One region of the Guptibacillus hwajinpoensis genome, then DNA from elsewhere that is predicted to be linked to it. Evidence: riboswitches for the same ligand, from Rfam matches in the RefSeq annotation. Region 1 holds a riboswitch; the other holds the start of a gene.
What was found. A riboswitch is a leader RNA that binds a small molecule or an ion and turns the genes downstream of it on or off. The one in region 1 is predicted to bind S-adenosylmethionine.

Region 1 (12,940 bases):
CAAGCCTCTCTGTCTTTCAGAGGGGCTTTTTTTAGTTTTAAGAAAGATGAAGAGAACTGAAACCGATAACGTGAATGACAATTGCCGTTGAAAGGAGTGGTAGGGGTTTGGACAGAGAGACAAGATACGAGGATTCACACGTTTCCATAGGGTCATTTGTACTTGAATCCGGTGAGGAGCTTCCTCACGTTGAACTCGCTTACGAGCGAGTTGGTCCTTCTGATGCACCAGTCATTCTTGTATGCCATGCACTAACAGGAAATCAATTTACAATAGGTGAAGATGAACCAGGCTGGTGGAAAGGATTAATTGGCAAAGGCAAGTACGTAGATACGTCAGAATTTCAGATCGTCACATTTAACGTGCTGGGAGGATGTAATGGTTCGACAGGGCCCTGCTCCATAAATCCGACAACAGGATTAGCTTATCAGGCCGACTTTCCTTTCATATCAGTAAGGGATATGGTTCATTCACAGAAACAAGCGCTAGAGCAATTAGGTATTCACCATTTGCACGCTGTAATTGGTGGGTCACTCGGAGGCATGCAGGTCCTGGAGTGGGGCATTCTTTATCCGGAGTGTATGGACCATCTTGTACCGCTCGCGGTGACACCTTCCCTGAGTGCCTATGGGATCGCGTATAATTCGATTTCAAGATTTGCGATCACAAAAGATCCGGAATGGAAAGAGGGCTATTATAATCTTGAAAAGCCGCCAGCTGCCGGACTCGCTACAGCAAGGATGATTGGTATGATTTCTTATCGAACAGATGACATGTTTCAAAAGAAGTTCGGTAGGAAAGTGAAGGGGAATCCTGGTGAGAGCCATACAGAAACCACTTATGATGTGGAGTCGTATCTTCACTACCAGGGGAATAAACTAGTTGGTCGTTTTGATGCGAATAGCTACTTATACTTACTGAAAGCAATGGATATGCACGATATAAGCAGAGGAAGAGACAGCATAGCAAAAGCAGCTAAGCTTATTCAGCCAAACGTGCTTGCTATTAGTTTTAAAGGAGATTTGATTTATCCACCTCATGAGTTAGAAAAAATGTTTAGTTTGGAAAGTATGGCGCACTTCTATATTGTTGATACAAAATTTGGTCATGATGGATTTCTCGTTGAATTCGATAAATGGGGACCGTTAATTAAACAACAGTTAAAAGAGACTTTGAAAATTTAAAGGAGTGATGTGAAATGGCAGAGAAACGTTATAATTTAGAAACGATTGGCATTCATGGAGGTTTACAGGCTGATCCTGCAACAGGCGCAAGAGCCCTACCGATTTATCAATCAAATGCTTACCGATTTAACAATACGGACCATGCGGCAGACCTATTTGCTTTGAAAGAAGAAGGGTTTATCTATTCACGCATTGGTAATCCGACAGTCGGTACGCTTGAAGAACGGATCGCCCAGCTTGAAGGTGGTGTGGGAGCATTAGGTCTCGCGAGTGGTATGGCTGCCATTACAACCGCGATATTGAATATTGCAAATAGTGGGGATGAAATTGTATCAGCTTCCACGTTATATGGCGGAACATACAATCTCTTTGCATCAACACTACCTAAATACGGTATTAAAACCAATTTCGTAGATCCCGAAAATCCTGAATCCTTTAGAGAGGCCATTACACCAAACACGAAAGCCATTTTCGCTGAAACGATCGGGAATCCTGGGCTTCATGTATTGGATATTGAGAAGGTCGCTGAAATCGCTCATGAAGCAGGGATCCCACTAATTATTGATAATACCTTTGCGACACCATACCTTTGCAGACCTATTGAACACGGGGCAGATATCGTAGTTCATTCTGCGACCAAATGGCTTGGCGGAAATGGTTCAACGATGGGTGGAATAATCGTAGATGCTGGTAAGTTCGACTGGAATTCTCCAAAGTTTCCAGGGTTCACTGAACCTGACCACACCTATCATGGTATCGTGTTTGCTGAGGCGCTTCCTGAAGCTGCCTATATTGTAAAGGCACGCGTTCAACTGTTACGAGACACGGGTGCTGCACTCAGTCCATTTAATGCCTTCCAAATCGCTCTAGGTGTTGAAACCCTCCACGTTCGAATGAAGGAACATGTGGCCAATACGCGTAAAATTGTCTCTTTCTTAAAAGACCATCCAGAAGTGGAGTGGGTTAGCTATCCTGAAGAAGAGAACCATCCTTCTAATCAGCTTGTAAAGAAGTATCTACCAAAGGGAGCTGGAGCTGTTGTTGTCTTCGGAATTAAAGGAGGACGCGAAACGGGAGCAGGCATTATCAATGCCGTAAATCTCTGGTCTCATGTTGCGAACGTTGGCGACGCAAAGAGTTTAATTATTCACCCAGCTAGTACAACGCACCAGCAGTTGAGCGCAGACGAATTAACAGCATCAGGTGTTCGTGATGACTTAATTAGACTTTCCGTTGGAATCGAACATATTGATGATCTCATCGAAGATCTTGTGCAGGCGATTGCTAAAGCGCGAGTTGAAGCAAGCGTATAAGCGACTCCAACTAAATAATAGACTCTTATCAAGAGAGGCAGAGGGACTGGCCCGATGAAGCCCGGCAACCATTAAGCGACTGCTTAATAAGGTGCTAACTCCAGCAGAATAATACCTATTCTGACAGATAAGAGGAGGCTAATGCCCTCTTCTTAATGAAGAGGGCATTTTCTTATGGCGGCAGCAATTAAAAGTATCGAGAAAACGACCACCTGTCATCCTGGCGCCTCCTATTCGGTGAAGGGAAGCGCATGTGAACTCAGAAACTCAAAGCCCCCTTTCCAGGTGTAAAGTAATAAGTAATGAAGGTTCAATAGTCAGTGGCAAAATTTTAAGGAAAATCAAAAGTAAATCAGTAGAATGAGGTGACGGCGATGGAGTCTATCCATATAGCACTTATAGGATTTGGAACTGTTGGTAAAGGAATTTATGAAAGTATTCATGAACAGAGGGAACAGTTAGAAAGCCTGCTTCAGAGAAAAGTTATTGTGGAGGGCGTCTTGATTAAAGACGGCAATGTCAAAAGGGAAATAGACGACGAAGTTCTCTTAACGACAAACATTGACGATCTTCTGGGGCTCCCGAATCTTGATGTCGTATTTGAAGCGATCAATGGTGTAGAGCCTGCTCGTACGTATCTTTCAAAATGTATCCAAAGGGGCTGTCATATTGTAACAGCGAACAAAGAGTTGATGGCACACAAAGGAAATGAATTAAGAAATCTAGCTGCTAATCAAAAAGTTGGATTAAGGTTTGAGGCAGCAGTGGCTGCATCCATCCCAATCTTAAGTACGTTGCGTGAAGGTCTTAAAAGCAATCAGATTCAACAAATTAGTGGGATTTTAAATGGTACGTCTAATTTTATTCTTACAGAGGTACAGCAAAAGAACATTTCATTTGAACATGGACTTAAGCTTGCTCAGGAATACGGATATGCAGAGGCTGATCCTACTAACGACATTGAGGGATGGGATGCCTTCTACAAAATACTCATTCTTTCTGATCTTGTTTATGGGAAACAACCTGATTGGGATGATGTCGTAAGAAAAGGCATCAGTGAAGTCACATCATCCGATATTAATAAAGCTGAAGCACTCGGACTACGAATCAAGCATACAGCAACAATCGTTCCAGATATTAAGGGACCAATTATTTCAGTTGAACCTGTTGCCCTTACTCCTTCTCATCCATTTTTTCATGTTACAGGTGTCAACAATTGCTTACAGCTTACGGGTAACCTTGCAGGTGAAATTACACTCCAGGGCCCCGGGGCAGGGGCATTTCCGACGGCTAGCGCGATGATAGAGGATTTTCTTAGCCTTTATAGGAACAGCTCTGAAACGCGCTTTTATTCTAAAGCAGAAGGTGAGGATGAGAGAAATAACGAATGGCTGTTGCTAGGAGACATTACAGAAGCAGATCACCAAAACATTCTGCCTATGGTCGAACAAGGAGCTTATTATATGAGTGGAAAGAGAAGTGAAGTGGAAGACTTTTTGAGGAAGTTTTCACAGGTGAATTTCTACCCGATTCATGGTCAATTTGCGAAGAGTCTACTATCTCAATTAGTTGCCATATAGTATGAACGGCCCCCTCCAGGATATGAAGGGGGCCGTTCAGGTTCTTGTTGAAAGCGCTATGATAAAATTTACAATTAAAAATAGTGTGTAATGAAACCTCACGCATGACAGTCTTGTAAGCGGTTTCAATTATACTGATGTATCTAAATTATCTAAAAACTTTAATTTAGGGTGTTGACCTTCTGCTGAAACGGGCGTAATATAATCCTCAATTAAACAAAGTATTCAAATAAATCACTCTACAAAACAAACTAGGGCCCGGTAAAAACACGATGGTCCTATACTTAAACGCTGACGCTTTACTGCGTCTATTTAATACTTTAAGAAAATTCAACTTTATTAAAGTATAAGGGAAACTAAGGCTTTCGCTATTCAACCGGCGATAAGCTAAGTTTATCTAACAAACAGAAAGGAGTGAACAAGGTGAGTGAACAATGGATCTACCTTAACGGAGAATTTGTGAAGAAAGAAGATGCCAAAGTATCAGTTTATGATCATGGCTTCCTCTATGGCGATGGGGTGTTCGAAGGGATTCGCATGTATGACGGTAATGTATTCAGATTAGAACATCATTTGCAACGCCTATATGATTCAGCTCATTCAATTATGCTAAAAATCACACACACAATGGAGGAAATGACTGATATTATTGTGCAAACACTGAAGAAGAATAACCTTCAGGATGCATACATCCGTATCGTTGTATCTCGTGGAGTCGGTAACCTCGGTCTAGATCCATTCACATGTAAGGAACCTCAAGTGATTGTTATTGCAGAATCACTGGCCTTGTTCCCTAAGCATTTATATGAAACAGGGATTGAGATTGTAACGGTAGCAAGTCGGAGAAATCGTTCGGATGTGTTGAGTCCGAAGGTTAAATCATTAAACTACCTGAACAATATCCTTGTTAAAATCGAAGCGAATTTAGCTGGCGTAAGCGAAGCCCTGATGCTGAATGACCAGGGATATGTTGCTGAAGGGTCGGCTGATAATATATTTATTGTCAAAGGTAACGTCATCAAGACACCACCGGGTTACGTTGGAGCACTTGAAGGCATTACGAGAAATGCCATTATGGAGCTTGCCAGGAAGAAAGGTTACGACATGAGAGAAGAGACGTTTACGAGACATGATGTTTATGTTGCGGATGAAGTGTTCTTAACGGGAACAGCTGCAGAAGTCATTGCAGTCGTCAAAGTAGATGGACGTGAAATTGGCGAAGCGAAGCCAGGTAAAACAACCAATCAGTTGCTTAATGCGTTTCGTGAGATTGTAACGGTAGATGGTGTTAGTGTGTATCCTTCTAAAAGTGATGTGCAGGCAGGTTAAGCACGATGAATTAAATAACGAAAAATCGATGACGAGGTAAAAGATGCAGGAATTGGTAATGACCAGAGAGCCGGTATGGTGGAAGCCGGTATTACCCCCTGCATCGACATCCCCTCTGAGTGTTGATCTGAAATAAGCATGCTAGGATCAGCCAGGTGTTCTTAAACACTTGTTATTTAAAAGAGCAGCATATGCTGCTCATGAGGCGACAATTTTTATCCTTGTCGTAAAGTAGGGTGGTACCGTGAAGTCTTTTCGCCCCTATGGACCGTAAGTTGCGGCGTAGGGATGAGAAGGCTTTTTTTATACGCTATTCCTAATCAGAAATTGAAAGTTGGCAGGTAAGACAATAAAGCAATTGGAGGGTATGAGTATGCGGGCGAAGGCGAAACCAGAAGCCGAAGCGGTAACAGAGGAAGTGACCGGGGCAGATGTTTTAATTCATTCGTTAAAGAAGGAGAATGTTGAAATCCTCTTCGGATATCCAGGAGGCGCAGTGCTTCCACTTTACGATGCACTGTATCGATCACCTATTAAACACATCCTATCAAAGCATGAGCAGGGATCCATTCATGCTGCTGAAGGATACGCAAGAGTCAGCGGAAAACCCGGAGTTGTCATTGCAACATCCGGACCAGGAGCTACTAACCTTGTAACCGGAATTACGGATGCCATGATGGATTCGTTGCCACTTGTTATTTTTACAGGGCAGGTTGCAAGTACAGTAATCGGTACAGACGCTTTTCAAGAAGCTGACATTATGGGGATCACGGCGCCAATTACAAAGCACAATTATCAGGTGCGGGACGTTCAGGACCTGCCGAGAATTATTAAAGAAGCATTCCATATTGCTACGACAGGACGTCCCGGTCCAGTTCTTGTTGATATTCCTAAGGATGTGGCAAACCAAACCATATCCCCCGACTATGATTCTACTATTCATTTGCCAGGCTACCAGCCAACATTCTCACCTAATATCCTGCAAATCAAAAAGCTTGCAGATGCGGTTGGGCAGGCAAAAAAACCGGTTATCTTAGCCGGTGCGGGTATCCTCCATGCCAATGCTGGAAAAGAACTACTATCATTTACAGAAAAAAATAAGATCCCGGTTGTAAATACGCTTCTTGGGTTAGGGAGCTATCCAGGCAAACATTCGCTCTTCCTTGGAATGGGGGGCATGCATGGGACGTATACAGCAAATATGGCGCTATATGAATGTGATTTACTGATTTCCATTGGCGCACGGTTTGATGATCGGTTAACAGGAAATCTTGCTCACTTTGCTAAGAATGCGATAGTTGCTCACATCGATGTAGATCCGGCTGAAATAGGAAAAAATGTACCAACGCAAATCCCGATCGTTTCCGATGCAAGAGAAGCGCTCAAGAAACTAATTGATGTTGAGACTGAAACGCCTGATACAGAAGAGTGGTTAAATCACCTAACAGAGAACAGTAAAAAATATCCTCTCTGGAAAAAGGTCAATACAGAAGAGTTTTTACCTCAGCGGGTTGTCGAACTTGTTCATGAACATACAAAGGGAGACGCCATTGTAACTACAGATGTCGGACAGCATCAAATGTGGGCAGCTCAATATTATGCTTTCACAGATGCCAATCGATGGGTTACATCCGGAGGACTAGGAACTATGGGCTTTGGCTTTCCTGCTGCGGTTGGTGCCCAGCTAGCGTTTCCAGAACAAACTGTTGTATCTCTAACAGGTGACGGTGGTTTCCAGATGACTCTACAGGAACTTTCAACACTGCAGGAGCTGAACCTGCCCGTCAAAATCGTGATCATGAACAATCAATCTCTTGGAATGGTAAGGCAGTGGCAGGAAGCATTTTATGAAGAGCGTTATTCTCATTCTTTGATTCCTGTTCAGCCAGATTTTGTCAAACTGGGCGAGGCATATGGTATTAAATCATATAAAGTGTCCACAGAGGAAGAAGCTAATGCTGTTTTTGAAGAAGCATTTTCACACCGCGATCCGGTGCTGATTGACTGTAGAGTGAGTGGGAAAGAAAATGTGTATCCAATGATTGCGCCTGGTAAAGGGCTTCATCAGATGATTGGGGTGAAACCATGAAACGAATCGTAACCGCCACAGTGATTAATCAGAGCGGTGTTCTAAATCGCATCACCGGCCTGATGACGAAGCGGCAGTTTAATATTGAAAGCATTACAGTTGGCCACACCGAAACAGAAGGTATTTCTAAAATGACTTTTGTTGTCAATGTGGATGGAGATGGGAAAATTGAGCAGCTGATTAAACAACTTAATAAGCAAATCGATGTTCTCAAGGTTTCAGATATAACAGATCAAGCGATTGTAGTACGAGAGCTTGCCTTAATTAAAGTGATCAGCAATGCACAAATCAGAAGTGAAATCTCAGGGATCATTGAACCTTTCAGGGCTTCCATTATTGATGTGAGTCGTGAAAGCATAACGGTTCAAGTTACAGGGAATTCCGACAAAATTGAAGCGATTCTTGATCTTCTTCGTCCTTATGGAATTAAGGAAATGGTTCGAACAGGGATCACAGCTTTCCCAAGGGGAAGCCAGAAATCAGTTACTGATCTGAAACAGTACTCTATATTAAATTAACCAATTAACCATTAAAACCAAATTGAGAAGGGATGAATTAAAATGGCAAAAGTATATTATAACGGTGATATCAATGAGGGAACGCTTAAAGGGAAAAAAATCGCAGTAATCGGTTATGGTTCACAGGGTCATGCTCATGCGCTTAATCTTCGTGAAAGTGGTTTTGACGTAACGGTTGGACTTAGAAAGGGTCGTTCATGGGAGCAGGCTGAACAGGATGGTTTCGATGTGAAGACAGTGAAAGATGCCAGCAGTGAGGCTGATGTGATCATGATTCTTCTACCGGATGAATATCAACCAGACGTATATAAACAAGAGATTGAACCCGGACTGAACGCTGGAAATGCCCTTGTATTCGCTCACGGATTTAACGTTCATTTTAATCAGGTAGTTCCTCCATCAAACGTTGACGTGTTCCTTGTAGCACCTAAAGGGCCAGGACACCTTGTAAGAAGAACGTTTGAAGACGGTGCCGGTGTTCCTGCACTATTCGGTGTTTATCAGGATGTATCAGGTAACGCTAAAGAACTGGCCCTTGCTTATGCAAAAGGTATCGGTGGTGCACGAGCGGGTGTTCTTGAAACATCATTTAAAGAAGAAACGGAAACAGATCTTTTCGGTGAACAGGCAGTACTGTGCGGAGGACTATCCTCTCTTGTAAAAGCAGGATTTGAAACACTGACTGAAGCAGGATATCAGCCGGAAGTTGCTTACTTTGAATGTTTACATGAGCTCAAGCTGATCGTTGATTTGATGTATGAAGATGGTATTGCAGGTATGCGCTACTCTATCTCTGATACAGCTCAGTGGGGTGACTTTGTATCAGGACCACGTGTTGTCGATGCGGATACAAAGGCACGTATGAAAGACATCCTTGAAGACATCCAGACTGGTAAGTTCGCGAAAGGCTGGATCTTAGAAAATAAATTGAATCGTCCTGAATTCCATGCAATCAATGAGAAAGAAAAGCAACATCCAATCGAGCAAGTTGGTAAGGAACTCAGAGCAATGATGCCATTCGTGAAACCAAAATCAAAGAAGGAAGTGGTTGCCAGTGCGAAAGATTAATGTATTCGATACAACGCTTCGTGACGGAGAACAGTCAGCTGGAGTCAATCTGAATGCATTAGAGAAACTGGAAATCGCCAAACAACTCGAAAGACTTGGAGTCGACATTATGGAAGCGGGCTTTCCCGCCGCTTCCAAGGGCGATTTCCAGGGTGTTAAAAATATCGCAGATACGGTTCGAAACGTCTCCGTAACAGGGCTTGCGAGAGCGAATGTGAAAGATATTGATGCAGCATGGGATGCTCTTAAGGGTGGTGCTGATCCAAGATTACACGTTTTTCTAGCTACTTCTCCCATTCACATGACTCATAAGCTAAAGAAAACGCCTGACGAAGTGGTGGAAACAGCAGTTGAAGCAGTGAAATATGCGAAAAAGTTTTTTCCAAAGGTACAGTGGTCAGCGGAAGATGCCTGTCGCTCTGATCGAACCTTTCTTGCGAAAATCATTAAAGAAGTGATTAATGCAGGGGCTTCCGTTATTAACATTCCGGATACTGTGGGGTATAGAAGTCCACAAGAATATGGGGAATTGTTTACTTATTTAAAACAAAACGTTCCAAATATTGATGGTATTGATCTTTCTGCCCACTGTCATAACGATCTAGGGATGGCAGTCGCGAATTCTTTGGCAGCCATCGAATGCGGGGCAACGCAAATCGAAGGAACGATCAATGGTATTGGTGAAAGGGCTGGAAATGCTGCGATAGAAGAAGTGGCTGTTGCGCTTCGAATCAGAAATGACTTTTACCAGGCAGAGACTGGATTAAAGCTTGATGAAATTAAGCGAACTAGCAATCTAGTGAGTAAGCTTACAGGAATGGCTGTTCCAGGAAATAAAGCGGTTGTTGGGGCAAATGCTTTTGCTCATGAGTCAGGGATTCACCAGGATGGCGTGTTAAAAGAAAAAACAACCTATGAAATTATCAGTCCACAGCTGATTGGTGTTCAATCCAATAGTCTTGTACTCGGTAAACACTCTGGAAGACATGCTTTCAGGGATAAAGTGAAAGAGCTTGGTTTCGAACTTGATGAGGCTAAAATAAACGAAGCATTTGCTGATTTTAAAGACCTTGCTGATAAGAAGAAACAAGTAACTGAAGATGATTTGTTTGTCCTACTAACGGATATTCAGACGGATGAATTTGTTGATAAATATGAAATTCATAGCATTCAGGTTCAGTATGGTACATCGAATATCCCGACGGCAACGATTGAAATTGAAAAGCCGGACGGAACGATGATCCAGCAGGCTGGTACCGGATCAGGTAGTGTAGAAGCAATCTATAATACGCTTGAGCAATTAATTACAGGCTCACTACAACTTCAAGATTATAGAATTAACTCTGTCGGTGGAGGAAGAGATGCCCTTGCCGAAGTTCATGTTCGCGTAACCTATAACGGTGTAGAGTCCAATGGACGTGGTACAGCTCAGGATGTTCTTGAAGCGTCAGCTATAGCCTACTTGAACGCAGTTAATCGTATTCTTGCTCGTGAAAGCTATCAGGTGAAAAAACAAGCGAACGTCTAACAGGGAGGTTAGAAGGATGAAGAGAAAAGTTGCGGTATTACCCGGTGATGGAATTGGCAAAGAAGTAATGGAGGGAACGATGAAGGTTCTCAATGCCGTGGCAGATCGATTTGGCCATACGTTTGAATTTCATAAAGCGAGGATCGGAGGGGCAGCTATTGATGAAGATGGCCAGCCTCTACCAGATGAAACGCTTCGCATCTGTAAAGAAAGCGATGCTGTTCTTTTAGGTGCTGTAGGTGGTCCTCAGTGGGAAAACCTTCCCGGTCATCTTCGTCCTGAACGAGGTCTTCTTGGTATTCGAAAGGAGCTTGGCTTATTTGCGAACCTTCGTCCTGTTACTGCCTTTGATAGTTTATTAGACGCCTCTCCGCTTAAAGCGGATCGAATCAAAGGTGTTGATATGTTGATCGTAAGAGAGCTAACAGGAGGATTATACTTCGGTACCCCGAGTGAACGCCGAAAAGATGGTAACGAAGTTGTTGATACGCTTCATTATACAAGATCTGAAATTGAGCGCATTGTCGATCAGGGCTTTGAAGCAGCAAAGAAAAGACGTCAGAAGCTAACAAGTGTCGACAAAGCTAATGTTCTTGAATCCAGTCGAATGTGGCGTGAGATTGTGGAAGAAAAATCCAAGGCGTATCCTGAGGTAGAAGTGGAGCATATGCTTGTTGATGCTGCAGCAATGAAACTGGTTCAGCATCCAGCATACTTTGATGTGATTGTAACGGAAAATCTTTTTGGAGATATTCTTAGTGACGAAGCTTCTATGATTACAGGCTCACTTGGAATGCTGCCTTCTGCTAGCTTACGTAGTGATGGATATGGGATGTATGAGCCAGTTCATGGATCAGCGCCTGACATCGCAGGAAAGAATCTTGCCAACCCGCTTGCCATGATTTTATCGGGAGCGATGATGCTAAAGTACTCTTTCCAAATGTATGAAGAAGCGGATGCTATTGAGAAAGCCGTGAAGGAAGTACTTGATGCCGGTTATTTCACAAGTGACATTGCTGGCAGAGGAGCAAACGCGCTAAGTACAGATAGAATGGTCAAACAAGTAATTTTTCAACTAGAAGAAGATAATGCGACTGCAGGAATTATGGAGGCATATGCCTAACAAGATGACAAAAGGGTAGAGGAGGATGGGTGTGGAGCCGAAAACAATTATCGAAAAGATCTGGGATAAGCACGTTGTGCATAGAGAAGAAGGTAGTCCAGACCTTCTATATATTGACTTGCATTTAGTCCATGAAGTTACTTCTCCGCAGGCTTTTGAAGGTCTGCGGATGAATAACCGACGAGTGAGAAGACCCGATTTAACATTCGCAACGATGGACCATAACGTTCCAACAATTGCCCGTCATATTATTAATGACCCGGTATCGAAGGTGCAAATGGAAAAGCTTGAAGAAAATTGTAACGAATTTGGAGTTGAAATTGCCGATATTAACCATCCTGATCAGGGAATTGTCCACGTTATTGGACCTGAGCTTGGCTTAACCCAGCCAGGTAAAACCATCGTTTGTGGTGATAGCCATACGTCCACACACGGTGCCTTCGGTGCCCTTGCTTTTGGGATCGGAACGAGTGAAGTCGAGCATGTCCTATCAACACAAACACTCTGGCAATCCAGGCCCAAAACCATTGAATTACGAGTGAAAGGAAGATTGGGAGCTGGTGTAACCGCCAAAGACTTGATTCTTGCTGTGATCGCGAAGTTTGGCGTGAATGCAGGAACAGGGGCGGTGCTTGAATATACGGGCGAAGCGATTCGAAACATGACGATGGAAGAACGAATGACGGTTTGCAATATGTCCATTGAAGCAGGAGCTAAAGCGGGATTAATTAGTCCGGATGAAACAACGTTTAACTATTTAAAGGGAAAACGTCATGTGCCATCTGGAGAAGCATTTGATGAAGCTGTTTCAGAATGGAAAAAGCTCGCAACGGATCCGGATGCAAAATACGATGAAGTTCTGGAAATTTTTGCAGATGAAATTGAGCCTCAGGTCACATGGGGAACAAATCCTTCGATGGGATCTTCTGTTTATGCAAGAGTTCCATTTCCAGAAGACTATAAGGACCCAGGTGATCAAAAAGCCATTAAGCAGGCTTTAGCTTATATGGACCTTAAGCCTGGTACCCCGATACAAAATATTGATATTCAATATGTCTTTATCGGTTCATGTACTAATTCTCGTCTAAGTGATTTAAGAGCTGCTGCTGAAATTGTACGAGGCCGTAAAGTGCACCATAGCGTGACAGCCCTTGTTGTACCTGGATCAAAATCCGTTAAAGATGCTGCCGAAGCAGAAGGTCTGGATG
Region 2 (20,557 bases), 2.0 Mb from region 1:
GGAAACAGCGCATTCATTACGTTATTTGTTGTTGTTTTAACGTTGCTCACAAATTCGATGGTCGCTTATGCTATTGCACGAAATATGCATAAAAAGTTTTATAAGTTTCTTTTCTACTATTTCGTGAGTGCGATGTTTGTTCCTTTTCCTATAATCATGTTACCAATTGTGAAACAAACAAGTTCATGGGGAATTGATAATCTAGTTGGATTGATTATGCTATATGTCGTGTATGGACTTGCCTTTAACGTCTTTATCTACGTTGGCTATATCAAATCTATTCCGAAGGAGCTTGAAGAAGCAGCAATAATGGATGGAGCAAGCACATGGGGTGTTTTCTGGAAGGTTATTTTCCCGCTTCTTGCTCCGATGAATGCCACAGTCGGTATTCTGACAACACTATGGGCATGGAATGACTTTATGTTGCCACTCGTAATCTTGAGTGATCAAGAGCTTGCTACGTTACCTTTAGTGCAATATATTTTCCAATCTCAATTTAGTACAGATTACAATTTAGCATTTGCCTCTTATTTGATGGCTCTTGCTCCGATGATACTTGTTTATATCTTTGCCCAGAAATGGATTATTAGCGGTGTAACGAAAGGCGCTATTAAATAGAGAAATGGAGTGGATGATGATGGAGAAAACATGGTGGAAAGAAAGTGTCGTATATCAAATTTACCCGAGAAGTTTCAATGATAGCAATGGTGATGGGGTTGGCGATATTAAAGGCATTACTGAGAAACTGGACTACTTGAAGGAACTTGGTATAGATGTGATCTGGCTGTCTCCCGTCTATCAATCTCCTAATGATGACAATGGTTATGATATTAGTGACTACCGTGCCATTATGGAAGAGTTTGGCACGATGGAAGATTGGGAGGAAATGCTGCATGAGGTTCATCAGCGTGGTATGAAGTTGATTATGGACCTCGTGGTAAACCATTCTTCTGATGAGCACAACTGGTTTGAAGAAAGCCGGAAGTCGAAAGACAATCCATTCAGAGATTATTATATCTGGAAACCTGGTAAGGACGGCAAAGAACCGAATAACTGGGAGTCGGCTTTTAGTGGTTCTGTTTGGGACTATGATGAAAAAACTGATGAATACTATCTCCATTTATTCAGTAAAAAGCAGCCTGACCTTAACTGGGAGAATCCCACTTTAAGACAGGAAGTCTATGACATGATGCAGTGGTGGCTTGATAAGGGAATTGACGGTTTCAGAATGGACGTTATTAACTTTATTTCTAAAGTACCAGGGCTTCCGGATGCACCAAATCCGAATGGTAAACGCTATGTTTCTGGTGGAGATTATTTCATGAATGGTCCACGGATCCATGAGTATTTGAAGGAAATGAACGAAAAGGTTCTCTCTCATTATGATGTGATGACAGTGGGTGAAATGCCAGGTTTAGACGTAGCTGATGCGCAGAATTATACAGCTGATGATCGTAATGAACTGAATATGGTTTTCCAATTTGAGCACGTTGATCTTGATTCAGGTGATGGGAAATGGGATGTTCAGCCTCTAAAGCTAAACGATCTAAAGGAGACGTTCACGAAATGGCAGAAAGGGTTGGAAGAAGCAGGATGGAACAGCCTGTACTTGAACAACCATGATCAGCCACGGATGGTATCAAGATTTGGAGATGATACAACCTACCGTGTGGAGTCAGCGAAAATGCTCGCCACCTTCCTTCATACGCTGCAGGGAACGCCTTACGTCTATCAAGGTGAAGAGCTTGGTATGACAAATGTTCATTTTGATTCCATTGAGGAGTATAAGGACATTGAGACGTTAAATATGTATCATGAAAAGGTTGACCAGGATAAAGAAGATCCGGCAAAAGTCATGCAGGCGATATACAAGAAAGGGCGAGACAATGCTAGAACGCCAATGCAGTGGGATAACACGAGTCATGCTGGATTTACAACAGGTAACCCGTGGATAAAAGTGAATCCAAATTACAAAGAAGTGAATGCAAAATTAGCAGTAACTAATCCTGATTCTATCTACCATTACTATAAAGAATTGATTAAACTTCGAAAAGAAAATCCAATTCTTGTCTACGGTCAGTATGATCTTATTCTAGAAGACCATGACGAAATTTATGCTTATACGAGAAGGTATGAAGGTGAAACAATACTCGTTATTCTTAATTTCTCGGATCAGAAGTCTGAATTTGCTCTTCCTGAAGAGTTAAAGCATCGCAGTAAATCATTATGGATCAGTAACTACGATGTGAACGAGGATGAGTCAATTGGACGATTTGCGCTGCACCCTTTTGAGGCACGGGTATACAAGTTGGAATTCTAAGATCATGATTCGCAATAAAACTTTGAAGATAAAAAGCGTATCAATTGAGTGAAAATTGTCATGGTTATTTTGATTCAACTTTTTGAAATAGACCTTATTCTGGGCCTTTCTTAGTTAATTGAATGATAATAATTTTCTAATAATATATTGACATTTGATTCACAAGAGGATAAAATTTGAAGCAATCATTGCTTTTTAACAATTTCATAGCAACATTTCTTATCAAGAGAGGTGGAGGGACTGGCCCTTTGAAGCCTCGGCAACCGATGTGATGGTTCTTCATCACGTACTGTGCCAAATCCAGCAGGACGACGCGCCTGAAAGATAAGAAGATTGGCTGATTCTATTAACAAAACCTTTCTTCTTACTTTAACGAAGAGAGGTTTTTTTCGTTTACAGGATGCAGGAAAGGAGAAGTGAAATTAGTTTAGGTTTAAATCCGAGTAAACAACTTGTACTACATTGAATTTATTTTAAAAAAGTTATTGTGAGGTGGATATTATTGCAGTTCCAAGTGATGAACAGCCCGTTTACTCATGAGCAAACGGAGCTATTAAATCGATTATTGCCAACACTTACGGAAACTCAAAAAATCTGGTTGAGCGGGTATCTTTCTGTTCCTTCTGTTCCTGGTGCAACAGAAGCAGCAGCAACGCTTGAGCCAACTGTTCAAGATTATCCTGTTCCAAATCTAGAAAACCATAATCAGGGTGGGACTAAGACGCGCGAGATCACGATTCTCTACGGATCGCATACGGGAAACGGTGAGGGACTCGCTGAAGAATTCTTTAAGAGACTCGAACAAGACTATACGGTTACCCTTTCATCACTGGATGATTTCAAGCCGAAAGCTCTTAAGAAAGTGCAGGATTTATTGCTTATTTCAAGTACACATGGTGATGGTGATCCGCCGGATAATGCGCTCAGCTTCTATGATTTTCTTTATAGCGATCGAGCGCCAGAAATAACGGATATACGCTTTTCTGTACTTTCTCTTGGAGATAGCTCCTATGAGTTTTTCTGCCAGACCGGGAAAGATTTCGATCAACGATTGGAAGAATTAGGTGGGACGCGGATTTATCCTCGCGTTGACTGCGATCTTGATTTTGAAGAGCCTGCGGAAGAATGGTTTGAAGGGGTTCTAGCTGTTTTAAATGATGCGCCTGAAGTAAGTTCATCCTCAGCAGGGGAATCAGAACCATCTCAAGCTCGAGCAACATACTCCAGAAAGAATCCGTTTAAGGCTGAAATTATTGCGAATATCAACCTTAATGGAAGGGGATCGAACAAGGAGACGCGCCACCTTGAGCTAGACCTTGAAGGCTCAGGTCTTGATTATGAACCAGGGGATAGTCTGGGGATTTATCCTGAAAATGATACAGTCCTTGTCGATCATTTAATTGAAGAAATGGATTGGGATCCTAATGAACAGGTGCCAATCAATAAGGAAGGTGACCTTACATCCCTTCGTGAGGCGCTTGTGAAGACCTATGAGATTACAAGTCTCACAAAGCCTTTGCTTGAAAAAATCGCATTACTCACCCCAAATGATGCGCTTAATAAGGTGCTGGAGGCTGGAGGGGAAGAGCTTAAAACATACCTTTATGGACGGGACCTAATTGATTTAGTACGCGATTTTGGGCCGTGGCCCGTTTCAGCAAAAGAATTCATAACCGTGTTGCGAAAAATACCGGTGCGGCTATATTCGATCGCGAGCAGCTCAAGAGCTAATGAGGATGAAGTCCATCTAACAATCGGGGCGCTCAGATACGATGCTCACGGACGTGATCGCACTGGCGTATGCTCTGGTCAATGTGCGGAGCGTTCACAGCCGGGTGATACACTACCAGTGTTTGTGCAGCGTAATCAAAATTTCCGGTTGCCTGAAAATCCAGACACACCGGTGATAATGATCGGGGCTGGCACTGGCGTAGCGCCTTATCGCGCATTCTTGCAGGAGCGGGAGGAAGCGGGCGCACGAGGAGAAACGTGGTTGTTCTTCGGTGAACAGCACTTTGTCACAGACTTTCTTTATCAAATTGAGTGGCAAAAATGGTTAAAAGATGGTGTCCTTTCAAGAATGGATGTGGCTTTTTCTCGTGATACCAATGAAAAGGTATATGTACAACATCGGATGCTAGGGAGAAGCAAGGAGCTATATAACTGGCTAAACGCTGGAGCGCATGTATATGTATGCGGTGACGAGAAGTATATGGCGAAGGACGTTCATGCGGCCCTTGTAACAATCCTTCAGGAAGAGGGAGACTACAGTGAAGCGGAAGCGGAGGCTTACCTTGCTGATTTACGAAACGAAAAACGCTACCAGCGTGATGTGTATTGAGTAGCAGGAAAGGAGTGCGATCATGACGAAAAAGACGTTGCAGGAAAACCTGAGCGGGATGGAAAAGATTAAAGACGAAAGCAATTACTTGCGAGGGTCACTTGTCGAAAGCTTTGCTGATCCGATTACTGCATCGATTCCAGATGCGGATACAAAGCTATTAAAATTTCATGGCAGTTATATGCAGGACGATCGAGATATCCGCCAAGAACGTAAACAACAAAAGCTAGAACCTGCCTATCAATTTATGGTCCGTGTTCGATTACCAGGAGGTGTTTCAACCCCTGAGCAGTGGCTAGTAATGGATGACCTTTCTGATAACTATGGCAATGGAACGTTGAAATTAACAACGCGCCAAACTTTCCAATTGCACGGTGTTTTGAAATGGAACATGAAGAAAAGCATCCAGGCGATGGATCGCGTGCTGATGGATTCGATCGCTGCGTGTGGTGATGTGAATCGAAATGTCATGTGTAATGCGAATCCGTACCAGTCAGACATTCATGCTGAGGTCTATGGTCTTGCACGAAAATTAAGCGATGACCTTCTGCCAAGAACGAAGGCGTATCATGAAATCTGGCTTGATGAGGAGAAGGTGCTTGATCGAAAGGAAGAAGAAATTGAACCAATGTACGGCCCGCACTATTTGCCAAGGAAGTTTAAAATTGGTGTAGCCGTACCACCTTCGAACGATGTCGATATCTTCTCCCAGGATCTTGGCTTTATCGCCATTATTGAGGAAGGCAAGCTTCAGGGCTTTAATGTCGCCGTTGGTGGTGGTATGGGCATGACGCACGGAGACACGAACACGTATCCACAGCTTTCAAGGGTCATCGGTTTTTGCGCTCCTGACCAGATTGTTGAAGTAGCTGAGAAAATCATTACGATTCAGCGTGATTACGGAAATCGATCTGAACGGAAGAACGCCCGATTTAAGTACACGATTGATAGTAGAGGACTCGACTGGGTTAAAAGTGAACTTAACACGAGACTTGGATGGGACTTAGCTGAAGAACGCACATACCATTTCGATCATAACGGCGACCGCTATGGCTGGGTGAAGGGTGATGGGAAATGGCATTTAACGCTCTTTATTCAAAATGGCCGCATTGTTGATACGGAAGATTATAAGCTTAAGACAGGGCTAAGAGAAATCGCGAAGGCACATAATGGGGATTTCCGTCTGACCCCGAACCAGAATTTAATCATTGCGAACGTAACCGAAGAAAAAAGATCTGAAATCGAGGATCTTGTTGAACAATACGGTTTGACGGATGGAAAGAAAAATTCCGCATTGCGTCAAAATTCGATGGCATGTGTGGCCTTCCCAACCTGTGGCCTTGCGATGGCGGAAGCAGAACGGTACCTTCCATCATTGATTGATAAAATTGAAGTGATCGTTGACGAGGCGGGAATCCGGGATGAGGAAATTGTAATTCGAATGTCCGGGTGTCCGAATAGCTGCTCACGTCCTACCCTTGGGGAAATTGCGTTTATTGGGAAGGGACCTGGTAAATACAACATGTATCTCGGCGCCGGTTTCGTTGGAGACCGTTTGAGTAAGCTGTACCGCGAAAATATCGGAGAGGAAGAAATTTTACAATCACTGAAACCGATTCTATTTAATTATGCGAAGGAAAAAGAAGAGAAAGAGCACTTTGGTGATTATGTGATTCGAGCGGGATATGTGAAAGAAGTTCGCTCGGGACTTGATTTTCATAGTTAAAATAACTCGAGACCCAGAGTTCACCTGTACGTGAGCTTTGGGTTTCAGTCTGTCTGCTCAATGTTATGATGATGGTACGATACCAATGGAGGTGCTCGAATGACATTCAGTATGATATCTCATTTATCCTGTCCGAAATGCAAGGAAACCTACTCTCCCAAAACGATTCAGCAGTTATGCGTATGTGGCTCACCTTTGCTTGTAGACTATGATCTTGAAGCAGTAAAGAAAAGTCTCACAAAAGAAGATTTACAGGATCGCGATCAGTCTCTCTGGCGCTATCATGAATTGCTGCCAGTACAGGATGAAAATGATATTGTGAGTTTTGAAGAAGGAATGACGCCATTACTACCAATGCCAGCACTTGGAAAAGTTTTTGACATTCCTCATTTATACATAAAAGATGAAGGCATGGTGCCAACGGGCTCCTTTAAAGCAAGAGGGGCTTCAGTAGGCATTTCAAAAGCTAAAGAACTTGGTGTTCAGCATCTCGCCATGCCGACAAACGGAAATGCTGGCGCTGCCTGGTCGCTTTATGCAGCCAAGGCGGGAATCACTGCTCATATTGTGATGCCTGAAGACGCACCTGAGATTACGAGAAAAGAAGTAAGCATTTCTGGGGCTCATCTGTACCTTGTAAATGGCTTAATCAGTGATGCTGGCAAAATTGTCGCTGATGTTGTGAAGCAGCAGGGCTTTTATGATGCATCAACTCTTAAAGAGCCTTATCGAATTGAGGGGAAGAAAACGATGGGGTATGAAATTGCTGAGCAGTCCCAATGGGAGCTACCTGATGTGATCCTTTATCCAACCGGCGGGGGTGTTGGATTAATCGGCATATATAAAGTGCTAAGGGAGCTTCAGCAGCTTGGATGGATTGAAGGTCAGAGGCTGCCGCGCCTTGTAGCGGTTCAGTCTGAAGGCTGTGCGCCGATTGTTAAAGCATTCGAGGAAGGGAAGATGGAATCAGATTTCTGGGAAAACTCTCAAACCCATGCATTCGGCATTAATGTGCCCAAAGCGATTGGAGACTTTCTAGTGCTCGATGCTATCTATCAAACGGAAGGATGTGCAATTGCCGTTTCAGAAGATGACATTCGAAGTACTCAGAAGGACGTAGCTAGAATAGAAGGGCAGTTTGTTTGTCCTGAAGGAGCAAGTACATTTGCGGCCGCAAGGTATTTAAGAGAAACGAATTGGATTAAAGCGGATGAGAGGGTTATATGTTTAAATACCGGCCAGGGGATCAAATATCCGGATGCTTTTGATGTACACGCTCCTGTGTTAGAACCGAATGAACGAATTTCCTTCTCATCTAATATCTAATAGAGAAACTACATGAGTTAAGCAAAGTCCACTGGCACGGTACAGTGGACTTTTTTATAAATTTAATTGGACTTGTGTGAGCCAGAGGTCTTTTATATGATGATTACAAAATGAGAAGGTGATAGAAATTGGAAGAATCCATGAAACGAGAATTCGATAACTTACAAGCTAAGGACAAAACACTCCAATACGAAGCTTACAACCATATTCTTGAAGCAACGACACAAGAAGTAGACTGGGCTTATGACGTTTGGGAAGAGTTGCTAGAAGGACTAACAGCCAAAGACAATCATCAGCGATCAAGGTGTGCACAGTTTTTATCGCATCTAGCTATCAGTGATCCAAAAAAGCGTATACTAAATGATTTTGAAGCTCTATGGGATGTGACAAAAGATCCTAAGTTTGTAACCGCACGCCATAGTCTGCAGGCAATCTGGAGAGTTGGTCTTGCTGGAGTCGAACAGCGAAAGTTAGTTATTTCTTATCTCGTTGACCGTTTTCTAAACTGTGAGGATGAAAGAAATCACACGCTAATTCGCGCTGATATCCTGCAGGGATTAAAGCATTTATATGATGAGGTAAAAGATGAGGAGATTAGGAAGCAGGCAATGAATTTAATTGAATCCTTAGACGATCCTAAATACATTAAAAAGTATCGATTAATTTGGAAATAGACCTACTAGTAAAGAACCTATTCTGGTTTTCCAGAATAGGTTCTTTTCATTCCATGCTTTCGTTGTGAGTTTAATCAATTGGATCGACTGATTTTCCGTAGCGTAGGACATCAAAGACGGCCATTCCATCACTCGGTCTACCGTCGTCGTTTCGAAATGGCAGAAGTGAGAAGAAGATAAAGTAAACAGAGAAATACGTAAATTGATAGAAGAACAGCGTAACGGGAATAGCCTTTGATGCAACTAAATAGTTAATCAGCAAAATAACGATAAGGTTAAACAAACTGCCACCTAAATAGATAGCCACGTGAGCCCAGGTTTTATTGTATTTCAGTTCTCTGTACTGGCACCATCCCTCCATAAAATACAATCGTTTGATTTCAAGTGATCCTATATGAAACAGTGTCCGGCCAGAGCCGATACAAAATTTAATTTTTCCGCCAAATAGTCTTGCGATTAGGACATGACCTGCCTCATGGACAAGTGTCACAATCGGTAAAATAATGAAAAAGTTCACGAAAAACATTGGTATATCATTTAAGGTAAACATATAAACCCTCCGTCTCGATCATGATGTTTTTTTGTTCTGTTAAGGAGCCCAATATCAGGGGTTCATCAATAGTAACTATCAGAGTTTTTTTAAGTGATAAGTACTCTAGAACAGGACGTTCCCGATTCAGTGGATCTATAACTCTTTTAGAGTAAGAATCATGAAACGGTAATAAAAGAAACATGTCAGAGATATTCTTATTAAATCATTTAGAAATGTGGTAATGAATCCATATATTCTTAGAGATTTTGGTGCTATTTTACGGTTTGAAGCAGGATTGAACATAAAAATATAGTAATGGAAGTGGAGTGTGAAATTAACAGTGAAATGGGGGATTAACGAATGTATGACCTGAAAACAAAGGAAACGGATAACAGTGTCATTGAGTTTATTGAAAAGGTCGCTCATCCAAAAAAGCAAGAAGATGCTTATCGATTGCTAGATATTTTTACTGAAACAACAGGGTATGAGGCGAAAATGTGGGGTCCGAGCATCATCGGCTTTGGATCTTATCATTACAAATATGAATCAGGACATGAAGGTGATGCACCGTTTGTGGGCTTTTCGCCGAGAAAAGCGAAGATTAGTTTGTACTTAGCCCAGGGAGATCCAGAGCGGGAGGAAATGCTCGAGCAGCTTGGAAAGCATATGACAGGGAAGGCCTGTGTGTACATTAATAAAGTTGCGGATATCGATGTAGGCGTACTAAAAACATTGATAACTAAATCAATTGCTTACTTTAATGAAACATACTCCGATCAATGATCTGGAAGGAAATTGTAACAGCCTCTTTTTCTTAAAAGCATGAATAGCAATTTCTAATAGGGGAGACAGTAATAGATATTGTTACAATGCTAAACCTCTAGATGAAGGGTGTTATAAGATGGACATAACTGAAGTACTTGTTAGAATCACAATCACTTTTATAGTGCTATTTATTCTTGCCAGAGTTATGGGGAGAAAAGAAATTAGTCAGATGACCTATTTTAACTGGGTCTCCGCAGTAGCGATAGGTTCTTTAGCTGCAAATATTGCTTTTAATAAAAACATAACTCTTTCTATTGGTATAATTGCACTGGTTGGATGGACGATTTTTACGCTTATACTTGGTATGATTGATATCAAGTTTAAAAGCGCTCGTAAAGTTACGACTGGAGAACCAATCATTGTGATAAGAGAAGGGAAGATCATGGAACATGCTCTTCGGAAAACTCGTTTGGATATTGATGCATTAAGATCTCTAATTAGAGAAAAGAATGTCTTCCAGCTTTCAGATGTTAATTATGCTATTTTTGAAACGAATGGAAAAATTTCTGTTATGAAAAAGGATCCGGTACAGACGGTGACAAAGCATGATATGAATACATTAATTAGCCCGAAACCATTCCCCATACCCACTGAAGTGGTATCAGAAGGTATCGTTAATATGAAAAATTTAAAGATGTTGAATCGGGATAAAGAATGGTTGGATCAGCAACTCGCACAAGAGGGGGTACAGGATGTTTCAAGCGTTTTATATGCTGAAATTCAACAGGATGGTACCCTTTATGTTGATCAGAAGAAAGATAGTTCAATGTAGCTGAATGACTATAGGAGGTAGGTATGTCCTCTCTTTATTAACATCAACTGGATTTCTTAATCAAGAAATAAGACAGCAATTCTTAAGATTAATCGATAAGATGCCTGAAGAAACCAATGTAGGAATCATTACGATGCTTCTGTAAAAGAAAAGAAACTAAATCAATTTGCCAAAGAAGGCGAAGGAAGATTTTTCAGGAAATGAATTTTAGAAGTGTGAGGTTTATTGATATAGAATTCGATAAAGTCGATACTGGAAATCTTCGATTTTATATCAATGGAGGAAACCCGTGCTATTTACTCTATTATCTGCGACAAAGTGGTGGGCTCGGAAGTTGGGTTTGGTAACGGCATTGTGATTGTGGGTGTTTCGGCAGGGGCGGTTGTGCTTGGGGCAATATCGACATTGTACAGTTCTTCACGTCAGAAATAAATCATGTCAACTTGAAAGATTTAACCAGGCGACACCTCACCGAAAAAATCATCTTTCCACATTATGACGAGGTTCTATGGGGAAATAATAATAGTATTGATGTAAGAATTAGTCGTTTTGAAGAAGCGCACCAATGCAAGGTTACAGATTAGCAGATGAGATCATCATTAGTCATATGTAGAAAAACCCTCATCAGATCGTAGACCTGATGAGGGTTCGTTTAATCCTGAATTGGATTTGCTTTCAGCTTATCTTCCATTGATTCTAATTCTACCGCTTTAATGTCTCCGCCTTCCTTATCTGAAACAAATGATAGTTTGTTGTCTCCGGCGTAGTAAACATGCAGGTATTCACTATCCATATCATTCAAAACGACCTCGTCTGGTTCTCCGAACTGGCAAAGCATATCCTCATAAGGAATAGCAGCACCTTCTGATAGGGCGTCATAGCGGAGGTTGAATACTTCTTCATTCGCCATTAAGTATGCATACGTCTCATCATAAAAGCCTGGGATCCCTTCATATAAAGTCTCCTCAAACTTCATAGATGGTTTCTCTTCTTTTAATTTTTCCTCAGTCAGACCGAGAAAGATGGACGGATCCTTCAAGTGGCCCTGCTTAGCAAATTTTAATAAGTCGGAATGGAAAGGTGAAGCTTCACATGAGTTGGCTTCTCTCTTAGTTGAACTCGCAAGTGGTGGTTGATCTGTCATTGTGTAGCTACCATTAAAATCAACAGCTGCTCCGTGGTAATAGAGACAGGAATCTTCTTCGAACGAGATGACACCATCCGTAGAAGTGAACGTTCCTGTGCAATCAGGCTGGTCTTTATCTTGAAATGTTGCTTCATTACCGGTAATCTGAGCGGTACCACTGAGTTCGCCAACATGATCACCGCTACTTACGTCAAAGGAAAATTGGAAAGATTCAGCGGTGACGTTTGAGATACTCAGATTACCTTGTTCAAATTTGGGGTCGATATAGAGAGCTTCACGCCATTCTGACGTTTCACTTGCGCTATCCTCTGAGGTAGTCTGTTTTCCAATCGGAATCAAGGTATAGATACCCGTAAATGATACGTTATTTCCAGCAACACTCTGACATCCTTCGCTTGTATCTATCGTCATACGATCTTCCTGCCATCCGAAGCTAGCTTTGCATTCTCCATTTTCAGGATGCGTGAATGTCGCAGTATCTCCTTCAACGATTGCCGTTCCGGAAATTTCACCAACATTTATTCCATCATAAGCCTGGAGCATGAAGGTGAACGAGTCATCAAGCGGATCGGTAAGGTCGACCGCACCCAAAATGACGCCGTCCTTTTCCCATTTATACGTACCTTCTTGAAACAATGCCTGGTCGGATGGTTCGGAGAGCTTGTCCACCGTTTCTTTTTCTGCCTCCACCTTTTCAGAAGAGTTTGAGCTAGTCAAAAAGTTGCAGGAAGTTACTAGAAGTAAAAGGGAAAATAAGAATACCAGACGAAGGGCTTTCATACGATTCCTCCCACTGTTTATAGTTGATAAAGTTATTATACACAGTACTGTATGAAAGAAAGGACAGTTGGTGTCGAGGGTAAAAAAATTACTTTGTCTACTTTAATAGAACCGTTCTGTAAACTTGTAGTCGATTTCCGGGGAAATGATTGTAAGTAGTCGAAAAAGATATATCTATAAATTTTAATGAACGAGAAAGATCGAAAATAACTCGAAGTATTCAAATCTACAAGAAATACCAATCAAAAAAATCTCTGAAAGTTTGGTTTATGTTATCATTTCATTATTCCAGATTAATTAGATGATGAAAGGTAGATGTGTCACTGTGGACTTTATTTCAGAAAATGTCGTTTTAATAGGAGTAGCTTTGCTTGTTTTTGCTTTATTACTAGCGAAATTCACTAGAAAAAAGTAAAGTGGAATATAACACTTAATTGTAGTTCGGGAGGTTCTGAAAATGGGGAAATGTACGATCGATCACTCATATAGTGATGTTTTAACGAAACTTAAAGGGCAGGCTGATTACATGCCCGATTCACTCGTGCAGGGCATAAACCGTTTCTTGGAGAAGACTCTTTCTCAAGAAGCATTAAATGAGCTGTTTCACTTGCTGAAAAAATATGATCTTGCTTCACAAGAAGAGCGTGAAAAACGTAATGAAGAGATCGATGAGTTAATTCAAGTCTAGCAGAAAGAAAGGGTGATCCAGTCGGATCACCCTTTCTTTCTGTTCCGAGATAATTGTTTCATTTATGTGTTAATGTGATGATCTTCATAGAAATGAAAGAGTTTTCAGATTATAATGGTAGAGAAATAAGATAACTAAGGTCGTGGAAAAGTTTATTGTCCGGTTTGACAGTCTGACGTTTGTGTGCACTCCTGTAACCCCTTTCAAAGACTTATGGATTTAATAAATTGGAGGGATCGAAATGAATAACGTGGCAATGGTGAAGCGTATTGCTGAGCTTGAGGAAACCATCGAGATGCTTTTATTCAGACAGGACTTGCTATATTCGAATACATCGATCGACCGGATGCTCTATGAGTACCAGATTACGAAGAAGCAGTATCACGAGATTATGGCGTTAATGGATAGGTATCAGGAGAAGATTTTAATGAAAGAGCCCGTCGATCACAGAACGTTCGAGAAAGAAATTTATCATATTGTGCCAGAACAATCAGGTGATTACCAGTTTGTCGAATACCTGACGCGCGTCTTCTGGGAAAATGACTGCTGGGAAGATGTTTTTAGAGAACTGTATGAGATGGAGCTTTATTATTAAGAATCTAGAAGAAGCGGTCGATTTTTGACTGCTTTTTTTGATGAAGGTTATGAATTAATATATTTTTCCTGAAACATGATAGGATGAGTTGTGAAGTAAATTTAGTATAAGGTGAAAGAAGTGATTTTAATGGCTAAATTATTCTATCAAGACCCATACATAACCTCCTTCTCTGCAAAACTTATTAAACAGGGGCATGATGAAGCAGGTCGTACTTATGTGGTGTTAGACCAAACCGCATTTTATCCAACAGGCGGGGGACAACCACATGATACAGGAACGCTAAACGGTTTGAATGTAATCGATGTGGAAGAAGTGAATGGTGAAATCCGTCACTACTTGGAAAGCACATTCTATGATCAGAAGGAAGTGAATGGTGAAATCAACTGGTCGAGACGTTACGACCATATGCAGCAGCATGCTGGTCAACATATTCTATCAGCAGCATTTGAAGACCAATTTGGATACAAAACCGTAAGCTTCCATCTTGGACAGGAGATGTGTACGATTGATCTTGATATTCCTTCACTTGACGAAGCGGAAGCAAGGAGGGCAGAGGCATTCGCGAATGAAGTAATTCAGCACAATCTCCCAATTAAAACGAAGTGGGTGAATGAAGAAGAACTAGCTGAATACAAACTTCGAAAACAGGTTGCGGTAGCAGATAATATTCGCCTTGTGATCATTCCGGAAGTAGATTATAGCGGCTGTGGAGGTACACATCCTTCGTCTACAGGACAGGTTAGCTCAGTGAGTATACTGAAAATAGAGAAGCAGAAAAAACAAACGCGCGTTCATTTTGTTTGTGGCAATCGAGTCCTTACAGAGCTTTATGACAAACAGGGTGTTGTGCTTGGTTTGACTAACGTGCTCAATGTACCACAATCTGATCTCGTTCAGGCTGCACATCGCGTATTGGTGCAGTCCAAGGAGCATGAGAAAACAATCGATGAGCTGAAGGATCGCCTTCTTACTTATGAAGCAAAAGAGCTATTGGAGTCTGCAGGAATGATCCATGACCAGCGAGTTGTCCATCTAATCTCTAAGGAGTATGGTATGCGTGAGCTACAAAAGCTCGCAAAAACGATTTTAAATGAAGATGCTACTATAATCGTTTTCTTTATAAGTGAAATGGAGGGTAAGATGCAGATTGTTTGCGGAAGAGGATCAGAAGTAAACATGGACATGAACCTTGCTTTAAAGGGAGTCCTTCCACTTATAAACGGCAAAGGTGGAGGGAAGAAGGACTTTGCTCAGGGTGGCGGAGAAGCAATTCGTTCTGCAGAAGAAGTTATGATGGAGTTAGTAAAGGTAAGTTTGCAATAGAAAGAGTGCTGGGGAATAGCTCCCAGTGCTTTATTGAATTTCTTCGATTTAGTGAATAATTTATAAAATACTGAAGGAATCAACAAAAAGGGCAGCAAGAGCTAAAGGGGATTCATCGAACGGTGGAAGTTCACTTTTCGCAAAGGGTTTTCGAGCTACCTGATCCTTAAACGTATTAGTCCTTGCTGTTTATTCCTTTTGAATTTTCATTACGCTTCTAAAGTCTAATACTCTTAGGTTGCTTACTGTTTTTCTTTTTTACGTTGTAACTGTGAAAGACGATCCCAAGAACAATAAGAAGGACCCCGGTGGACGCTACACTACCTGGCAATGGACTTGAAAGGAGTACAGCTTCACCTGCTATAACAAAAAGTACTTGTGTGGATTGGGTTGCTTCTACTGCTGCAAGCTTTACTTGATGATTTCGAACCCGATCTGTTGCAATGAAAAATAACGTTGTTGCTATGACTCCTGAACTTATGGCAACGATAAAGGATTGTATGAGCTGACCTGAAGATGGTGGTCCAACTCTAATATAGGCACTAAAGGATATTAGTAACCAGAATGGTAAACTTGCTAATGTCATGCCAAGAACACGTTGGAATGTATCGAGTCTACCTGCACAAAGCTCCATCATCTTTCGGTTCCCTAATGGGTAGGCGAACGCGGCAACAATGACTGGCAATATACCAATGACAACTTCATTAGTGGATAATGTTCTTGAATTTTGTTGCTGAATCAAAACGACCCCGATTAGAATAACAGTCGATATCAAAAGCGCTTTTATTGGCACCTTGTGACGTTGTTTCTTGGTTCCGTATGGTGTTGCGATGGTTGTGAAGAATAGTGGTGATACAAAGATACCTCCGACGATCGTGATTTGCCATGTTCCAGCTACAAGCCAGCCCGGACCATATGAAGCAGCATAGGTTAATGGGGCATAAAATAGCACGAAACCAATGAAACTCCAGCAAGTCCAATGGAAAAAATTTCTCTTCATTTCTGTGAAGACTTGTTTCAGATTGTTTCTGACGAATACAATAAGAACTAAAAAAGGTACCATAAAAAGGAATCGCAATGAGGAGCTCCACATCCAGCTTCCTCCAGCTAACTCCATTGACCGATTTAAAATAAACGTAACGGCAAAAAACATCGAAGCAAGAATACCAATTAGAATTTCCTTCATTTTGTATACATCCCTTTCCTGTGAGAATAATGTATATTATAATAATCTTTTAGTATATTATAGTATACTAAATGAACACTTATTAAATTACAAGAGAAAATGATAGAGAGGAACATAATGTGAGTGAAGAAACGATGAAAGATGCAGAGAAAGTAGCTAAGCAGGTGGGCCATACACTCAGAAGAATCAGGAAAGAGCGAAATATTAGTCTACAGGAATTAGCTGAGTTTACTGAGGTTAGCAAATTAACTCTGGGTAAAATTGAGAGAGGGGAAGCTAATCCTTCTCTAACGGTAATCTGGAAGATAGCGAATGGGCTCTCGATTCCCATCTCAACCTTACTTGCTGAAACCCAGCAGGTCGCAATATCCCGTAAAAATGAAGGTAATAAAGTATTAAGTACAAATGAGGAACTGATGTTAGAACCGATGTTTACAAACGCAGGATATGGATCAATAGAAACACATCGGGCCTTTTTAAAGCCGGGAGGCGAATATTATGCAGACGCCCATCAGGCGGGCGTTATTGAATATGTGACAGTTATGGAAGGAAGCGTAATGGTTCAAGTAAAGAATGAATTCTATGAGCTAAATACTTATGATTCAATCAAGTTTAGTGCCGATCAAGAACATGGTTATCTTAATCGTAATTCTACTCCAGCGGTTTTACATTTCGTCATGATTTATACAAAATCATAGGATTAAGACACCAGACGAAACAGATGTCTAAATCTCCTGTCGGACTAAAAGTAAATTCTTCTTCATGAACTCCTTTATTCAGAAATAGGATGTCAGTAGAGCTTTTTGAGTAATGGAGGGATATCCGATGGCGATCCATACGGTAGTATCTGGGGATAATTTATGGAGGATTTCAATTTCTTATGGTGTGCCGATTTCAACTTTGAAGGTAGTGAACGGGCTTGTCTCTGATCGGCTTGTTCCTGGTTTGAATCTGTATATCCCGGATCAACAGCTGCCTGTAAGATACTATCAAATCAAGCCCGGAGATACTTATTGGAAACTCTCCCAACAATTTAAGACCTCGGTTCAAGCCATCATTGCAGCGAATCCAGGGATTAACCCCAATGCGCTTCCAGTCGGACTAAGAATCCGAATTCCCACTTTGCAAAAGTACTCGATGCAATCACTTGTTTTCTTTGATGCACTAGAGGGTTCGCCTTATTTAGATATTCTCGATGATCTTGCAGGGTCGATAACTTATCTAGCCATTTTCACTTATTCATTCACACGTGAAGGTGAGCTGCTCTCGATAGATGATGCCTCGATTTTACAAAAAACGAAAGAACTGAATATCAAGCCATTACTTGTGATCAGTAATTATGAAGAGGGAATGTTTAGTCCAGCGTTAGCTGATAACGTTCTCCATAATTCTGAAAGAAGAAGTGCATTGGTACGGAATCTTGTCTCTAAAGTGAATGATAAAGGCTATGCAGGAGTAAGTATTGATTTTGAGTTCGTTCCTCCAGATAGAAGGAATGACTTTACGGCATTTTTAGAGGAGTTAAAAGAAGGTCTAGGGAATCTGATTCTACAAATTAATGCGCATTCGAAAAGTAGCGATATGCCGACGAATCGATTGGTTGGTTTCCTTAATTACAGGGCAATTGGGGAGATTGTAGACATCGTTTCTATTATGACAATTGACTACGGATACGCGATTGGCCCGCCTGATCCCATTGCGCCTGTATGGTGGGTTGAACAGGTATTGATGTATGCAACTGGACAGATCAACCGGCGCAAGATAATGATGGCGATGAGCCTTTATGGGTATGACTGGACTCTTCCACTACAGACGGGAAGAGTGGCAGAAATGCTTTCAGTACAAAACGCACAAAACCGTGCCATCGAGGCATGGATTCCTATTCAATATGAGTGGGTGGCAGAGGCTCCAAACTACGGTTATCGATATATGAATATGGTGGATCATCTGGTATGGTTTGAAGATATCCAGAGTATCACTGCGAAATATAAACAAATGGAGGTTTATAACCTCCTCGGAGCAACTTATTGGCGGCTGCGCTTTAAATTTCCGCAAAATTGGGCATACGTTAAGAAGAACATATTCGTCTTAAAATAGGTTGTTAAAGCACTTGAATTTCCAGGCGATTATCACACGTTAAACAGCAAAATCATCTGGAACAAGAAATGTGTCTAAAAGTATAAAAAGAAACGCTCAATTTAGCTCTGAGCGTTTCTTTTTTATACTTTCTTATTTATTATATAGCGCTAACCGATCTATCAACTGTGAGCTATCCTGGTTGACACCGGTAATCTCGACATGAATCTTATTCTGTCTAAATTTCATAACGACTTTATCAACGGCTCCTACACCTGAGTCGTCCCAGACATGAGCGTTAGATAAGTCGATTTCTACCTTGTTCATCGGTTCTTCTTTAAAGTTAAAGCTATCAACGAAATCTGTTACAGAAGCAAAGAATAGTTGACCGTTTACATGGTAGATTGTTTTCTCATTCACATCATCGACTTTCTCTTCGATTCGCACTTTGGAAATTTTAGCGGCAAAGAAGAGGGCGCTTAGTACAACACCTGCAAGCACGCCTTTTGATAAGTCGTGAGTTGTTACTACAGTAACAACCGTTACGACCATAACAACACTATCTGATTTAGGCATTTTATGAAGGTTTGCAAGGGAAGACCAATCAAATGTGCCGATTGAAACCATGATCATCACACCAACAAGTGCGGCCATCGGAATCATAACGAGAAGGTCATTCAGAACAAGAATTAAGAACATCAGGAAAACACCAGCAACAAGTGTAGATAAACGTCCGCGTCCGCCAGATTTGACGTTAATCACTGATTGTCCAATCATGGCACAACCAGCCATTCCTCCGAAAAATCCAGTCACGACGTTTGCCATACCCTGTCCCTTTGCTTCTTTATTCTTATTACTTTCTGTATCTGTCATGTCATCAACGATTTGGGCTGTTAAAAACGATTCAAGTAAACCTACAATTGCGAGTGCTAGTGAATAAGGAAAGACAATTGCTAATGTTTCAAAATTAAGCGGAATGCTTGGAATTAAAAACATAGGTAGAGCTTGAGTTAATTCACCCATGTCACCTACTGTTCGTACGCCACTGCCAGTCATCAAAGCGATGATTGTAATTACCACAATCGCTATTAATGGAGAAGGTACAGCTTTTGTAAAGCGTGGAATGATATAAATGATCGCAAGTGCACCTGCAACCATCGCGTACATACCCCACGATTCACCGACAAAGTGTGGAAGCTGGGATGTGAAAATAAGAATCCCCAGTGCATTCACAAAGCCTACCATTACAGATCGAGGAATGAATTTCATGAATCGGGCTAATTTAAACACCCCAAGCAGGTATTGAATCACACCTGTTAAAATGGTGGCAGCAAGCAAGTATTGTAAGCCGTGATCGGCAACTAGTGTGACCATCAGGAGCGCCATCGCTCCTGTAGCTGCTGATATCATTCCAGGTCTACCACCAACGAATGCAATCACAACCGCGATACAAAAACTCGCGTACAATCCGACCATCGGATCAACACCAGCAATAATAGAGAAGGCAATGGCTTCTGGAATTAGAGCAAGTGCGACGACAATACCAGCAAGCGTATCGTTTTTTACATTACCAAACCAATTTTCTTTTATTGTAGATAAGTTCAATGTTGCACCTCTTTCTTTTTTGATTGTAGTTATGACTTTTAACTCTCATAAAAGTCGGGTCCGTTAGCAACATGATGAAGTTTAGCATGAAATCTATGAAAATGAAAATGGTTATGTAAGCGTATATCATAGTAGTTTTTCTTTTAATTACGATTATTTTCTTTTGTATACTTCAATTTTGATTTTAGTAATTTTAATATCATATCGTTCATTTTGTTGGTTCTAAGTGGTAATTTAATAGAATTTATTATAATTTGCTATAATTTGTTATAATGAGTTATCTTTTTCATGAAGTTTGGTTCACGGTAAGAGGAACTTTGTTAGAATAAGAAGACAGATTTATAAGGAGCGATACGATGAGTCAGGATAACGAGCATCATGATATTATGACGATCTCTCAAGTAGCAAAATACTTTCAAATCAGCGAGATGACCACATATAAATTAGTTCAGGACGGGAAAATCCCTGCATTTAAAATTGGAAGTCACTGGCGTGTTCAAAAGTCAGATCTAACGGAATTAATAAAGAAGCTTAAAAATGGCGAACGAATATGAGTTGGCCAAAAGGTTACAATAAAGAGCGCTATTCGAAGCGAATAGTGCTCTTTTCTATGAAAATTATACAAAGATCATCCTCCT

Region 2: linked by a shared signal. The riboswitch ahead of ABFG93_RS04965 (assimilatory sulfite reductase (NADPH) flavoprotein subunit) and the one ahead of ABFG93_RS15590 (homoserine dehydrogenase) in region 1 are both predicted to bind S-adenosylmethionine.

Annotation. Positions count from the first base shown of each region.
Region 1 is NZ_CP156674.1:3,006,366-3,019,305, forward strand. It holds gene metX (homoserine O-acetyltransferase MetX) at 108-1,184, shown strand; gene ABFG93_RS15585 (O-acetylhomoserine aminocarboxypropyltransferase/cysteine synthase family protein) at 1,199-2,497, shown strand; SAM riboswitch class I at 2,520-2,631, shown strand; gene ABFG93_RS15590 (homoserine dehydrogenase) at 2,872-4,077, shown strand; gene ilvE (branched-chain-amino-acid transaminase) at 4,501-5,406, shown strand; gene ilvB (acetolactate synthase large subunit) at 5,774-7,495, shown strand; gene ilvN (acetolactate synthase small subunit) at 7,492-8,013, shown strand; gene ilvC (ketol-acid reductoisomerase) at 8,056-9,081, shown strand; gene ABFG93_RS15615 (2-isopropylmalate synthase) at 9,068-10,609, shown strand; gene leuB (3-isopropylmalate dehydrogenase) at 10,626-11,732, shown strand; gene leuC (3-isopropylmalate dehydratase large subunit) at 11,764-12,940, shown strand, end outside.
Region 2 is NZ_CP156674.1:954,585-975,141, reverse strand. It holds gene ABFG93_RS04975 (carbohydrate ABC transporter permease) at 1-618, shown strand, start outside; gene ABFG93_RS04970 (glycoside hydrolase family 13 protein) at 638-2,320, shown strand; SAM riboswitch class I at 2,537-2,651, shown strand; gene ABFG93_RS04965 (assimilatory sulfite reductase (NADPH) flavoprotein subunit) at 2,823-4,661, shown strand; gene cysI (assimilatory sulfite reductase (NADPH) hemoprotein subunit) at 4,684-6,387, shown strand; gene ABFG93_RS04955 (threonine synthase) at 6,487-7,713, shown strand; gene ABFG93_RS04950 (hypothetical protein) at 7,842-8,387, shown strand; gene ABFG93_RS04945 (site-2 protease family protein) at 8,458-8,937, opposite strand; gene ABFG93_RS04940 (DUF1801 domain-containing protein) at 9,280-9,702, shown strand; gene ABFG93_RS04935 (DUF421 domain-containing protein) at 9,821-10,516, shown strand; gene ABFG93_RS04930 (hypothetical protein) at 11,169-12,443, opposite strand; gene ABFG93_RS04925 (hypothetical protein) at 12,901-13,131, shown strand; gene ABFG93_RS04920 (DUF1878 domain-containing protein) at 13,373-13,726, shown strand; gene ABFG93_RS04915 (alanyl-tRNA editing protein) at 13,856-15,052, shown strand; gene ABFG93_RS04910 (DMT family transporter) at 15,270-16,238, opposite strand; gene ABFG93_RS04905 (helix-turn-helix domain-containing protein) at 16,358-16,936, shown strand; gene ABFG93_RS04900 (LysM peptidoglycan-binding domain-containing protein) at 17,064-18,335, shown strand; gene ABFG93_RS04895 (SulP family inorganic anion transporter) at 18,468-19,919, opposite strand; gene ABFG93_RS04890 (helix-turn-helix domain-containing protein) at 20,276-20,473, shown strand.